Regions from separate parts of the Sodalis sp. RH24 genome, predicted to be linked through region 3. Evidence: predicted binding sites of a transcription regulator. Region 3 holds the regulator's gene; each other region holds the start of a gene.
The links. Region 3 encodes sigma-54, which starts transcription at its own class of promoters, with help from an activator protein. Its sites were predicted from a motif close to GTTGGCACANNTTTCGCTNT; they were not measured.
Positions count from the first base shown of each region.

Region 1: the regulator sigma-54 is predicted to act here: its motif matches at 2,633-2,652, upstream of glnK (P-II family nitrogen regulator).
Region 2: the regulator sigma-54 is predicted to act here: its motif matches at 2,099-2,118, upstream of glnA (glutamate--ammonia ligase).

Region 1 is NZ_CP178729.1:2,151,025-2,155,952, forward strand. It holds gene tesB (acyl-CoA thioesterase II) at 1-808, shown strand, start outside; gene amtB (ammonium transporter AmtB) at 915-2,201, opposite strand; gene glnK (P-II family nitrogen regulator) at 2,243-2,581, opposite strand; gene ACL2XG_RS09955 (SmdB family multidrug efflux ABC transporter permease/ATP-binding protein) at 2,902-4,683, opposite strand; gene ACL2XG_RS09960 (SmdA family multidrug ABC transporter permease/ATP-binding protein) at 4,676-4,928, opposite strand, start outside.
Region 2 is NZ_CP178729.1:3,508,046-3,512,973, forward strand. It holds gene typA (translational GTPase TypA) at 4-1,827, opposite strand; gene glnA (glutamate--ammonia ligase) at 2,224-3,633, shown strand; gene glnL (nitrogen regulation protein NR(II)) at 3,771-4,820, shown strand; gene glnG (nitrogen regulation protein NR(I)) at 4,828-4,928, shown strand, end outside.
Region 3 is NZ_CP178729.1:4,214,276-4,219,203, reverse strand. It holds gene lptC (LPS export ABC transporter periplasmic protein LptC) at 1-365, shown strand, start outside; gene lptA (lipopolysaccharide ABC transporter substrate-binding protein LptA) at 343-924, shown strand; gene lptB (LPS export ABC transporter ATP-binding protein) at 939-1,664, shown strand; gene rpoN (RNA polymerase factor sigma-54) at 1,712-3,145, shown strand; gene hpf (ribosome hibernation promoting factor) at 3,169-3,456, shown strand; gene ptsN (PTS IIA-like nitrogen regulatory protein PtsN) at 3,563-4,042, shown strand; gene rapZ (RNase adapter RapZ) at 4,154-4,928, shown strand, end outside.

The DNA.
Region 1 (4,928 bases), 2.1 Mb from region 3:
AGGCCTTTTTCGCGGTCAAAGCGAGGATTTGGGCCTGCCGCGGGTCTTCGGCGGGCAGGTGGTGGCCCAGGCTTTGTACGCCGCGCGGCAGACGGTCCCCCCGGCGCGGCATGTCCATTCCTTTCACAGCTATTTTTTACGCCCAGGCGACGTCAGCTTGCCCATTGTCTATCAGGTGGCCGAGCTGCGCGATGGCAACAGTTTCAGCGCCCGTCATGTCAGCGCCATTCAGCAGGGCCTGCCGATATTTTACCTGACGGCCTCGTTTCAGGCGGAAGAAACGGGCTTTGAGCACCAAAGCCCGATGCCCCAGGTGCCCGCCCCCGAGGGGTTGCCCTCGGAGCGGGATATCGCGCTGCCTCTGGCCGCCGGCCTGCCCGAGCCGCTGCGGCGAAAACTGACCGGTGAAAAGCCGATAGAAATGCGTCCGGTTGTTTTCCATAACCCGTTTAAAGGCGCCGTGGAAAAACCCGTGCGTTATGTTTGGCTGCGGGCTGCGGGCACACTGCCGGATGACCGTGAATGCCATCAATTCCTGCTGGGCTACGCGTCCGATTTTAACTTCCTGCCCACAGCGCTCCAGCCGCATGGCGTGGGGTTTCTTGAGCCCGGGGTGCAAATCGCCACCATTGATCATTCGATGTGGTTCCATCGCCCTTTTCGTTTTGACGATTGGCTGTTATATGCGATAGAAAGCCCTTCGGCGTCCGGCGCGCGGGGATTTGTGCGCGGACAGATTTTCCGCCGCGACGGGGTGCTGGTAGCCTCGACGGCGCAGGAAGGCGTGATGCGGCACCATGGGGTGTGAACCCACCCGGCCCGCCCGGCGCTTTGCGCAAATGAAAACAGGGGCGATAAATCGCCCCTGCTGATTTTCCATGGCCGGTTATCGTGCCCCGGCGCTGCATAGAAAATTATTCGTTATAGGCATTTTCGCCATGGCTGTTGACGTCCAGGCCTTCGCGTTCCTGTTCTTCGGACACACGCAGCCCCACCACCATATCGGCAATCTTGAAGCCGATAAAGGCCACGACGCCGGACCAGACCAGACAGACGATCACGCTGAACAGCTGAACCCAGAGCTGGTGCCCCATGGTAACACCCTGAGCGTAACCCACGCCGCCGAGCGAGGCGGAAGTGAATACGCCGGTCAGCAGGCAGCCTACGATACCGCACACGCCGTGCACGCCGAATACGTCGCAGACATCATCCACCCGCAGCCATTTTTTCAGGGCAACCACACCCCAAAGCCCGGCTACGCCGCCCACCAGGCCAATGACCAGTGCGCCACCGACGCCGACGGTGCCGGCGGCAGGAGTGATGGCGACCAGACCGGCGATACAACCGGAGCAGGCGCCCAGCAAGGAAGGCTTGCCGCGCAGCATCCACTCAACAAACACCCAGGACAGGATGGCGCCGGCGGTAGCCATGACGGTATTGAGGAAAGCCAGTGCGGCAATTTCGTTGGCAGCGCTGGCGGAACCGGCGTTGAAGCCGAACCAGCCGACATACAGGATCGCGGTACCGGTAAAGACCATCGGCAGGTTATGCGGCTTAAACGCTTCCTTGCCGAAACCTGAGCGTTTGCCCAGCATATAGGCACCCACCAAACCGGCACTCGCCGCATTGATATGAACGACAGTACCCCCGGCGAAGTCCAGCGCGCCCTGCGCCGCCAGATAACCGCCTGCCCAAACCATATGCGCCATCGGCAGGTAGGAAAAGGTCAGCCATACCAGCACAAAAATCAGCACCGCGGAGAAACGAATACGTTCCGCCAGGGCGCCGACAATCAGACCGACGGTAATACAGGCAAACGAACATTGAAACGCGACGTGGATCAGTTGATAGAACGTACCGGTCAGCGCCGTCAGCTCAATATTCTTCAACATGGTCCAACCGAACCCGCCGAAAAACGGATTGCCCTCGCTAAAGGCCAGGGAGTAACCGTAAATCAGCCACAGCACGCAGACCATGGCGAAGGTGACCGCAACCTGGGTCAACATCGACAGCACGTTTTTGGCGCGCAGCAGGCCGCCGTAAAACAAGGCAATCCCCGGTAAAGTCATAAACAGCACCAAAGCGGTGCTTATCATCATAAAAGCGTTATCGGCCTTGTCAGCAACAGGCGCTGCGGCCATGGCCCATGTCGGCAACAATGCTACTGCGCCGAGGCTGGTCAATGAGACAAGTTTCTTCATTTTCATTCATCCCTATCCACAAAATTCGCGCGTGTGTGTCGTTAAAGTGCTGCTTCGTCGGTCTCTCCGGTACGAATCCGGATGACCCGTTGTAGCTCAGCAACAAAAATCTTGCCGTCGCCGATCTTTCCGGTATACGCCGCTTTACTGATGACATCGATAACTTCATCTAGCTGATCGTCGGCAATGGCGATATCAATTTTTACCTTGGGCAGGAAATTAACGCTGTATTCGGCCCCGCGATACAGCTCTGCATGGCCCTTTTGCCGTCCAAAGCCTTTGACCTCGGTGACCGTCAGCCCTTGAATGCCCACAGCAGAAAGCGCTTCTCGCACGTCTTCTAATTTAAATGGTTTAATCACCACGGTTACCAGCTTCATATGTTCCCCCTCAAGAATTTGGATCTGAACTCGCGATCGCTACGCCTGAGTAAAGCAAAGCATGTGCCACAAATGTTTTGAAATAGAAATTTACCGTTGGACGCCCGCCGATACAGCAAAACCCGCCTCAGGCGCAGCATTGGCTCCGGCGACGCGCAAAAATATACCAGCGAGGCGCACTGTATTAGTGCACTACGCCAGATTACGGTGCAGAAAGGGGAATATCGGCGCCGGGATGCTCAATCCCGGTGCGCGCTGCGCTTAAGCGCCCAGCATGCTTATCCGCGGCTACCCACGGGCGGCACATCCGTCGCACATCGTCAGCCGTGCCCCGCGCCGGCCACCCTGACGTCGGCGGCGAGCGCCCTGCCGGCCTGCTGCAGTTGATACATCTGGAAATAGCGGCCCTGCTGCGTTAACAACGCCTCGTGGGAGCCCCGCTCCACCGCTTCGCCACGGTGTAGCACCAGAATTTCGTCAGCCTCGACGATGGTGGATAAGCGGTGCGCGATAACCACCAGGGTGGTCTGGTGGCGGATAGCCGCCAGCGCCCGCTGGATCGCCTGCTCGGTGCCGGAGTCGATATTGGCGGTGGCCTCGTCGAGGATCAGGATTTGCGGAGTGAGGACCAGAACCCTGGCCATGGCCAGCAGCTGTTTTTGCCCGACCGACAGGGTATTGCCCTGCTCGCCGAGGCCGGCGTGGATGCCGCCCGGCATGGATCTGACCAGTTCCGCCAGTTGCACCTGTTCCAAGGCATGCCAGGCCCTGGATTCGCTGATATCACGCCCCAGGGTAATATTGGTGAATACAGTGTCCGCCATGACCACCGGGTCCTGCTGGACGATGGCGACGCCTTGCCTGAGCACCCGGTGCGACAGGCTGGCGATGGGCCGGCCGTCGAGCAACAGCGCGCCCTCGCTGATGGGATAATAGCCCATCATTAAATTAGCCAGGGTGCTTTTACCGCTGCCGGTATGCCCCACCAGCGCGATAAAGCGCCGGGATGGCACCGACAGGGAAATATGCCGCAATACCGGCGTGGCATTGCGGTAGGAAAAGCTGAGGTCGCGAATATCAATACGTCCGCTGATCAAGGGCCGGTCGTCGTCGCCGTACTGCTGCCGGTCGCCGTCCATCAGTTCAAAGATGCGCTCGCCCGCCACCACGGCCTGCTGCAGCATCGATTGCTGGGTGGTCAGTTCAATCAGCGGCTCATTTAAGCGGCCGAGATAATTGATAAAGGCATACAGTACCCCGACCCCGACGGTGCCCGCCGGGCTGAAGCTAAACAGCATCAGCAGCCCGCATAATACCAACGCCGACAGCAGGCTCAGGAGCGGGCGCAGCAAAAAGCCCTCAAGCCTCAGGGTCTGCATCCGCGCCAGGTAATGGGCGTGGCTGGCTTGCGCCAGCCGTTGGCCGAAACGCCCCTGCTGGCGAAACTGCTGGATGACGCTCATGCCGCTTATCGCTTCATTAAAGCCATTGTTGATATCCGCCAGATAGGCGCGCAGGCGACGCACGATCGGGGTGCTGAAATGCTGATACACCGTCATTACCAGCGCCACCACGGGGAAGATCACCATCGAAATGGCGGCCATGCGCCAGTCCAGCATAAACATCGCAATAAGCATGGCGCCCACCAGGGCGATACAGCGCAGCACCGTCGCCATCACCGTGACGTAAAGATCCTTGACCACCTCGGTATCATTGGTCACCCGCGAGATAAGCTGGCCCACCGGCTGGGTATCAAACGCGCTCAGCGGCTGGCGCAGCGCGGCATCCATTACCTCGGTGCGCAGTTGCTGCACCACGTCGAGCGCCGTTTGGTTGAACAACAGCGCCTGGTAGTAGCGCAGGGACGCGGACACCATCTGCAGGGCGATATAACCCAGCGCCAGCCCGGTCACCAGCAGCGGCGGAAAGGTTTTCAGCGGTACGACCCGGTCGATAAAAAAGCTGATCACCACCGGGCCGGCGACTTCCGCGCCGGCCGCCAGCCACAGCATGACCACCGCCAGCGTCAGCGGTTTGCGGTAAGGCCGGCTGTAGGCCAGCAGCCGTTTCAGCGTCGGCCACAGGGTTTGCCATTTACGCATCGGCCGCCTCCTGCCCGTCCGGATCGGCGCTGAGCGCTGCTTCCAACTGCTGGTAGCGGAACATATCCCGATACCAGCCCTCTTCCTGCAGCAGATGCTGATGTTCGCCCCGCTGGGCAAGGGTGCCGTGGCGCAGCACGACGATTTCATCGGCCGCATTCAGCGCCGACAGCCGGTGGGCGGTAATGATCAGGGTACGTCCCTCGCCCCACTGCCTGAGATTGCGCAAGATGGTATGTTCGGTA
Region 2 (4,928 bases), 710 kb from region 3:
GGTTTAAGCTTCTTTACCCGAACGGTTAGCGCGTTTACGGTCATTTTCGGTCAAATGACGTTTACGTAAACGCACGGACAGCGGAGTCACTTCCACCAGTTCATCATCATCGATAAACTCCAGGGCCTGTTCCAGCGACATCTTGATCGGGGTCACCAGCGTCGTGGCCTCATCGGTGCCGGAAGCACGCATGTTGGTCAGTTTTTTACCTGTCAGGCAGTTTACCGTCAGGTCGTTGGAACGGGTGTGGATGCCGATAATCTGGCCTTCATACACTTCCGCGCCGTGGCCCAGGAACAAACGGCCGCGATCCTGCAGGCTGTACAAGGCGTAGGCTACCGCTTTGCCCTGGCCGTTGGAAATCATCACGCCGTTCTGGCGTTGGCCGATTTCACCCGGACGGACATCGTCATAATGGCTGAACGACGAATACAGCAGGCCGGTGCCGGACGTCATGGTTAAAAAGTCGGTACGAAAACCAATCAAGCCGCGGCTGGGGATGATGTAATCAAGACGGATGCGTCCTTTGCCATCCGGCAGCATATCGCGCATTTCACCTTTACGGATGCCCATGGCTTCCATAACCGGGCCCTGGTTCTGTTCTTCGATATCCAGGGTAACCTGTTCGAACGGCTCTTGTTTCTTGCCGTCGACGGTACGATAGATAACTTTCGGGCGCGATACGGCGATTTCAAAACCTTCACGCCGCATGTTTTCGATCAGCACCGACAAATGCAGCTCGCCGCGGCCCGAGACCAGGAAGGTATCCGGATCGACGGTTTCTTCCACGCGCAGGGCCACGTTGTGCACCAGCTCTTTGTTCAGGCGCTCAAGGATCTGGCGGGAGGTGACGTATTTGCCTTCCTTGCCGCAGAACGGCGAGGTGTTGACGCCGAACGACATGGAAACGGTAGGTTCGTCCACCGTCAGCGGCGGCAACGCTTCGACCAGGGCCTGATCGCAAATGGTATCGGAGATATTCAGCTCGCCAAGGCCGGTAACGGCGATGATATCACCCGCTTCCGCCAGCTTGGACTCGATGCGCAGCAGGCCCATATGGCCCAGCACCTGGCCCACTTTGCCGTTGCGACGCTTACCTTCATGGTCGATGATGGTAACAGACTGGTTCGGTTTAACCGAGCCGCGTTTGATGCGGCCGATACCGATGACGCCAACATAGCTGTTGTAGTCAAGCTGCGAAATCTGCATCTGGAACGCGCCGTCGCTGTCGACGTTCGGCGCTTCGACGTTCTTGACGATGGATTCAAACAGCGGGGTCATGTCGCTGGCCATGTTCTCGTGCTCATAGCCCGCAACACCGTTTAACGCGGAGGCATATATGATCGGAAAATCCAGTTGCTCATCGGTTGCGCCGAGGTTGACAAATAAATCAAACACCTGGTCCACTACCCAATCAGGGCGGGCGCCGGGACGGTCGACTTTATTGATGACCACAATGGGTTTGAGACCATAGGCAAAGGCTTTCTGGGTCACGAACCGGGTTTGCGGCATGGGTCCGTCCATGGCGTCGACCAGCAGCAATACCGAGTCAACCATGGACATCACGCGCTCAACCTCGCCGCCGAAATCGGCATGTCCGGGGGTATCAACGATGTTGATACGGTAGTCGTGCCAGTTAATAGCGGTATTTTTAGCGAGGATGGTAATCCCGCGCTCTTTCTCCAAATCGTTGGAGTCCATGACGCGCTCGGTGGCGTCGTTGCGGTCACCCAATGTTCCGGATTGTTGCAACAGCTTATCGACCAGGGTAGTTTTACCATGGTCGACGTGCGCGATGATGGCGATGTTACGCAAATTTTCGATCACAACTTTGCCTCAGGCATTAGAAATAGCGCGTTATTGTACACGTAATAAGCGAGGGACTAAACAAGATCGCGACGATCTCTGCATTTGCGTCATTTTTGACGCTTCGTCATCCCTTTCTCAGTGCATTATTTCACCTCGCCCCATTTATTGCACCAAAATAGTGCCCACTTACTGCCCAAATGCACTAATATAGCGCTATCCCACCAATCTGGTGCAGGCGGACTTTGGTTAATAAGGCCGGAAACGCGGCCCTTCTCATCATTTTGGCAATGTTGGCACACTTTTAGCTACTGTTTATACCAGTCCAGTTTAGCCTAGCCCAGCTAAGTTAAATAAAATTCGATCCATACGATTTCGTTCCACGACGACAATGGCACATCCGGGAGAATACAAGTTATGTCCGCTGAACACGTTTTGACGATGCTTAACGAGCACGAAGTAAAATTCGTCGACCTGCGTTTCACTGATACGAAAGGTAAAGAACAGCACGTCACTATACCAGCCCATCAGGTAGATGCCGACTTCTTTGAAGATGGAAAAATGTTTGACGGCTCCTCCATTGGCGGCTGGAAAGGCATTAACGAGTCCGACATGGTGCTGATGCCCGATGCCAGCACGGCGATGCTCGACCCCTTCTATGAAGAAACCACCCTGATTATCCGTTGCGACATCCTTGAGCCTGCCACCATGCAAGGCTACGATCGCGACCCGCGTTCCATCGCCAAACGCGCCGAAGAGTTTCTGAAAACCTCCGGCATTGCCGATACCGTGCTGTTTGGGCCGGAACCTGAATTTTTCCTGTTTGACGATATCCGCTTTGGTTCGTCCATTTCCGGTTCCCATGTCGCTATTGACGACGTTGAAGCCGCATGGAATACCGATAAAGTTTACGAAGGCGGCAATAAAGGCCATCGTCCCGGCATCAAAGGCGGTTATTTCCCGGTTCCCCCGGTGGATTCATCACAGGATCTGCGTTCCGCCATGTGTTTGACCCTGGAAGAAATGGGCCTGGTGGTTGAAGCTCATCACCATGAAGTCGCCACCGCCGGCCAGAACGAAATCGCCACCCGCTTCAACAGCCTGACGAAAAAAGCCGACGAGATCCAAATTTATAAATATGTCGTGCATAACGTTGCCCATGCCTTCGGCAAAACGGCGACCTTTATGCCGAAACCGATGTTCGGCGATAACGGCTCGGGCATGCACTGCCATATGTCGTTGACCAAAGACGGCAATAACCTGTTCTCCGGCGACAAGTACGGCGGCCTGTCCGAAACCGCCTTGTTCTACATTGGCGGCGTCATCAAACATGCCAAGGCCATCAACGCCCTGACCAACCCGACCACCAACTCCTACAAGCGTCTGGTCCCGGGATATGAAGCGCCGGTTATGCTGGCCTACTCCGCCCGCAACCGCTCAGCCTCCATCCGTATCCCGGTGGTCGCCAGCCCGAAAGCCCGTCGTATCGAAGTGCGCTTCCCGGACCCGGCCGCCAACCCATACCTGGCGTTTGCCGCCCTGCTGATGGCCGGTCTGGACGGGGTTATCAACAAAATCCATCCTGGCGATGCCATGGACAAAAACCTCTACGATCTGCCGCCGGAAGAAGCGAAAGAAATCCCACAGGTGGCCGGTTCGCTGGAAGAAGCCCTTAAGGCGCTGGACGCGGATCGCGAGTTCCTGACCCGTGGCGGTGTTTTCACCGACGACTCCATCGACGCCTATATCACTTTACGCACGGAAGAAGTAGACCGTATTCGCATGACGCCGCATCCGGTGGAATTCGAGCTGTATTACAGCGTATAACTTGACGTTTTTTTGTTGCCGTGGAAACTTTCAGCCCATCTTCGGATGGGCTTTTTTCTCCAGCAAAGCTTGCGCGCAGCCATGCGCATGACGACATAACGGACTAAATGCACTGGTAGAGTGCGGGAGACTGCTTTATGGCTACAGGCTCATTGCCCGATGCTGGGCAGATCCTTAATTCCCTGATCAACAGCATATTGCTGCTGGATAATGACCTTGCCGTTCATTACGCCAATCCGGCGGCGCAACAACTTTTAGCGCAAAGCTCGCGCAAGCTTTTTGGCACGCCGTTGCCTGAGCTGCTGGGCTATTTTTCGCTCAACGTCGAACTGATGCGCGAAAGCCTTAACGCCGGCCAGGGGTTTACCGATAACGAGGTCACGTTGGTGGTTGACGGGCGGGCGCATATCCTTTCCCTTACCGTGCAACGCCTGCCCGAGGATTTTTTCCTGATGGAGCTGGCGCCGATGGATAATCAGCGCCGCCTCAGCCAGGAACAGATTCAGCATGCCCAGCAGGTGGCGGCACGGGATCTGGTGCGCGGCCTGGCCCATGAAATCAAAAACCCGCTGGGCGGTCTGCGCGGCGCGGCGCAACTGCTGGCCAAAGCATTGCCCGATCCCTCGCTGCTGGAATACACCAAGGTGATCATTGAACAGGCCGACCGCCTGCGCAACCTGGTCGACCGATTGCTCGGGCCGCAGCAGCCCGGCATGCACGTTACGCAAAGCATTCACCAGGTGGCCGAGCGGGTTTTCCAACTGGTCTCGCTGGAAAAGCCGGATAACGTCACTCTCCTGCGGGATTACGATCCCAGCCTGCCTGAACTGGCTCACGATCCCGATCAAATGGAACAGGTATTGCTGAATATTACCCGTAATTCGCTGCAGGCGCTGGGTGAAGACGGTGGCACGATCACGATACGCACCCGTACCGCGTTCCAGTTAACGTTGCACGGCGTTCGTTATCGTTTGGTAGCGCGAATTGATATAGAAGACGACGGCCCGGGCGTACCGGCGCAATTACAGGATACGCTGTTCTACCCCATGGTCAGCGGCCGTGAGGGCGGGACCGGTTTAGGGTTATCCATTGCCCGCAGTCTTATCGATCAAAATTCGGGTAAAATTGAATTCAACAGTTGGCCGGGGCATACCGAATTTTCGGTGTTCCTGCCTATTCGCCAGTGAGGTCACTATGCAACGAGGGATAGTCTGGATCGTCGACGACGATAGCTCCATCCGCTGGGTGCTTGAACGCGCCCTCACTGGAGCCGGACTGACTTGCGCCACTTTTGA
Region 3 (4,928 bases):
AGCACTTCGCCGTCGAGCAGATTAGCTGGTTTACCCAGCCGGTGGCGACGATGTACGATGAGAATAAAGTCGCCACCTGGACAGTCCGGTCCGATCGGGCCAAGCTGACCAATGATAAAATGCTTTATTTATACGGCCATGTTCAGGTTGACAGTCTGACCGAAACCTCACAACTGCAGCGTATCAGAACCGATAACGCGGTGGTGAATCTTGTTACGCAGGATGTTTCCTCCGATGACGAGGTGACCCTATATGGCATCGGATTTAACTCTAAAGGCATGAAAATGCGCGGAAACCTGCGGAACAAGACTGCCGAGCTGATTGAAAAGGTTAAGACCTCTTATGAAATCCAAAATCCAAAATAACATCTGTTACGTTTTTGCGGCCGGCGCGCTGCTGCTGGCGAGCGCCAATGCCCTGGCGCTGACCGGCGATACCGACCAGCCGATCAATATTGATTCCGAGCAGCAGGCCGTCGATATGCAGACCAATGTCGTCACCCTTACCGGTACGGTGGTGGTCAAACAAGGCTCCATCGACATCCGGGCGGACAAAGTGGTCATCACCCGCCCCAACGGCGAACAGGGCAAGGAAGTGGTCGAGGGTTACGGCAATCCGGTGACGTTTTACCAGATGCAGGACAACGGCAAGCCGGTGAAGGGCCATGCGCAAAAGGTCCGCTATGAGCTGGCCAACGATTTTGTGGTGCTGACCGGCGACGCTTATCTCGAACAGCTCGACAGCAACGTCAAGGGCGATCGCATCACCTACCTGGTTAAACAACAGCAAATGGAAGCCTTCAGCGACAAGGGCAAACGGGTCACCACCGTATTGGTGCCGTCCCAGCTGCAGGATAAGAACCCGGCGGGCGCGGCACCCAAAGCGTCCTCAGCGCCCAAGGCGCCCAAATCCGGCACTAAATAAGAGTAATTGAACCCATGGCAACATTAATCGCAGAAAACCTGGCTAAAGCCTACAAGGGCCGACATGTGGTGGAAGACGTCAGCCTCAAGGTCAGCTCAGGGGAAATCGTCGGGTTGCTGGGGCCGAACGGGGCCGGCAAGACCACCACGTTCTACATGGTGGTCGGCATCATCCAGCGCGACGCCGGGCGCATTATTATCGATGACGACGATATCAGCCTGCTGCCGTTGCATACCCGCGCCCGGCGCGGCATCGGCTACCTGCCGCAGGAAGCGTCGATTTTCCGCCGCCTGAGCGTGTTTGATAACCTGATGGCGGTATTGCAGATCAGAAACGATCTCAGCGCTTCGCAGCGCGACGACCGCGCCAATGCGCTGATGGAAGAATTCCATATCGCCCATCTGCGCGATAACCTGGGGCAATCATTATCCGGCGGCGAGCGGCGGCGGGTGGAAATTGCCCGCGCCCTGGCGGCCAACCCTAAATTCATCCTGCTTGACGAGCCCTTTGCCGGCGTCGACCCGATTTCCGTCATCGATATCAAGAAAATCATTGAACATCTGCGCGATAGCGGCCTGGGCGTGCTGATTACCGATCATAACGTACGCGAAACATTGGACGTCTGCGAGCGCGCCTATATCGTAAGCCAGGGACATCTTATCGCCCATGGCACACCCGCCGAAATCCTTCAGGACGAGCAGGTGAAGCGTGTTTATCTGGGCGAAGAGTTCCGCCTCTGATAAGGTGTCCTGAAGTGAAAGCCCCAAGAGGTTAATTGACGCATTATATGAAGCAAGGTTTGCAACTCAGGTTTAGTCAGCAACTCGCCATGACTCCGCAGTTACAGCAAGCAATACGCCTGCTGCAACTGTCTACGCTTGAACTTCAGCAGGAGATTCAAACCGCGCTGGAAAGCAACCCCTTACTTGAGCAAACCGATGTCCATGAAGAAATAGACTCACACGACGTACCCGACAGCGAATCGCTTGATACCCGCGAGGCGATGGAGCAGAAGGACATGCCGGAAGAACTGCCGCTTGACGCCACCTGGGACGAAATGTACTCGGCGGGCACGCCCTCGGGCACCGGCACCGACTACCGCGACGAAGAACTGCCGATTTACCAGGGCGAAACCATCCAGACCCTGCAGGATTACCTGATGTGGCAGGTGGAGCTGACGCCGTTTTCCGATACCGATATCGCCATTGCCACCTCCATCGTCGACGCGGTGGATGAAACCGGTTACCTGACGGTGCCGCTGGAAGATATCCTCGAGTGCATCGGCGACGACAGCGTCACCATGGACGAAGTGGAAGCGGTATTAAAACGCGTGCAGCGCTTTGATCCGGTGGGCGTGGCGGCGCGGGATCTGCGGGATTGCCTGCTGATCCAGCTATCGCAGCTGTCGAAGGATTTCCCTTACCTGAACGAAGCCAGGCTTATCGTCAGCGACTATCTCGATCTGCTGGCCAGCCATGATTTCCGCAGCCTGCTGCGATCCACCCGCCTAAAGGAAGACGTGCTGAAATCCGCCATGGCGCTGATCCAATCCCTCGATCCCCGGCCCGGCCAGTCAATCAATACCACCGAATCGCAATATGTCATCCCGGACGTCCTGGTGCGCAAGGTGCATAATCGCTGGACGGTGGAGCTCAATACCGACAGCATTCCCAATCTTAAAATCAACCAGCAATACGCCGCGCTCGGCAATACCACCCGCAATGACTCGGACGGACAATTTATCCGCAGCCATTTGCAGGAAGCGCGCTGGTTGATCAAAAGCCTGGAAAGTCGTAATGACACGCTGTTAAAAGTGACCCGCTGCATCGTGGAGCAGCAACAGGCGTTTTTCGATCAGGGAGAGGAGTATATGCGGCCCATGGTGCTGGCGGATATCGCCCAGGCGGTGGAGATGCACGAATCGACGATATCCCGCGTCACGACGCAAAAATATCTGCACAGCCCGCGCGGCATTTTTGAACTGAAATATTTTTTCTCCAGCCACGTCAATACCGAGGGGGGAGGCGAAGCGTCTTCTACGGCCATTCGTGCGCTGGTGAGAAAATTAATCGCCGCGGAAAACCCGGCGAAGCCGCTAAGCGATAGCAAGCTGACCACCCTGCTTTCCGATCAGGGCATTATGGTGGCGCGGCGAACCGTGGCAAAATACCGAGAGTCTTTGTCCATCCCGCCGTCAAACCAGCGTAAGCAAATGGTTTGACCTCTACAGAGAAGGAAGACACTATGCAGCTGAATATTACCGGACAGCGCGTTGAAATCACCGATGCTTTGCGCGATTTCGTGACGACGAAATTTTCCAAGCTGGAACAATACTTCGACCGGATCAATCAGGTATATATTGTTCTGAAGATCGAAAAAGTCCAGCAGATTGCCGAAGCGACGATCCATGTCAACGGCGGTGAGCTGCACGCGACGTCAGAGGCGGACGATATGTATGCCGCCGTCGATTTGCTGATCGACAAGCTGACGCGCCAGTTGAACAAACATAAAGAGAAACTGAAACAGTACTGAATTCACTGTAGCCATTATCGCTACCTAACCTCACATCGGCTCGTTATCCGTACGATAACGGGCCGATGAGTCTTAAAGGTGAAACAAGCGCCTTAAGTGAAATGAAATGACTAACGATACAGCTTTGCAAATAAACACGGTGTTAAGCCTTGAGTGCACCCGCGGCTCCATCCACTGCCAGAGCAAAAAGCGCGCGCTGGAAATTATCAGCGAGCTGGCGGCCAAGCAGCTCAACCTGGCGCCGCAGGTGGTGTTCGAGGCCGTATTGACCCGTGAACGCATGGGCAGTACCGGTATCGGCAACGGTATCGCCATCCCGCACGGCAAGCTGGAAGAAGACACCCTGCGCGCGGTCGGTGTGTTTATCCGCCTGGAGCAGCCCATTGCCTTTGATGCGATAGATAACCAACCGGTGGATTTGCTGTTTGCGCTATTGGTGCCGGCCGAGCAGTGTAAAACCCATTTGCACACCCTGGCCCTGGTGGCCAAGCGCCTGGCCGATAAAACGGTCTGCCGTCGCCTGCGCGCCGCGCAAAGCGATGAAGAGCTGTATGCCATAATGACGGAAACGGAAGCCGGGTCTTAACGCGCCGGGTCGGATTGCCTGCCCGGCGCTGTACCGACCAGCGGGGAGTCATTGGCGCGATTACGGCAAGCGTGGCCAATGGGTCAATAAAAATACCAGAGGGGAGTCGTCATGGTGCTGATGATTGTCAGCGGTCGATCCGGTTCAGGGAAATCAGTCGCGCTGCGCGCGCTGGAAGATATGGGGTTTTATTGCGTCGATAACCTGCCGGTGGTGCTGCTGCCGCAATTGGCCAATACGCTGGCCGACCGGAATATCTCCGCCGCGGTGAGCATTGATGTGCGCAATATGCCCGAGACGCCGGAGATTTTCGAGCACGCCATGGACAACCTGCCGCAAAGCTTTTCGCCGCAGCTGTTGTTCCTCGACGCCGATCGCAGCACCCTAATCAGGCGGTATAGCGATACCCGGCGCCTGCATCCGTTATCCAGCAAGAACCTGTCGCTGGAAAGCGCCATTGATGAAGAGAATGAACTGCTGGAACCGCTGCGCTCCCGCGCGGATCTGATTATCGATACCACGGAAATGTCGGTGCATGAGCTGGCGGAAATGCTGCGTGCCCGGCTGCTGGGCAAACGCGAGCGCGAGCTGACCATCGTGTTCGAGTCTTTCGGCTATAAGCACGGCCTGCCCATCGACGCCGATTATGTTTTCGACGTGCGTTTCCTGCCCAACCCGCACTGGGATCCCAAACTGCGGCCGATGACCGGGCTGGATAAGCCGGTGGCGGCCTTTCTCGACCGCCATACCGAAGTGCATAATTTTATCTATCAAACCCGCAGTTACCTGGAGTTATGGTTGCCGATGCTGGAAACCAATAACCGCAGCTACCTGACCGTGGCCATTGGCTGCACCGGCGGCAAACACCGCTCGGTCTACGTGGCCG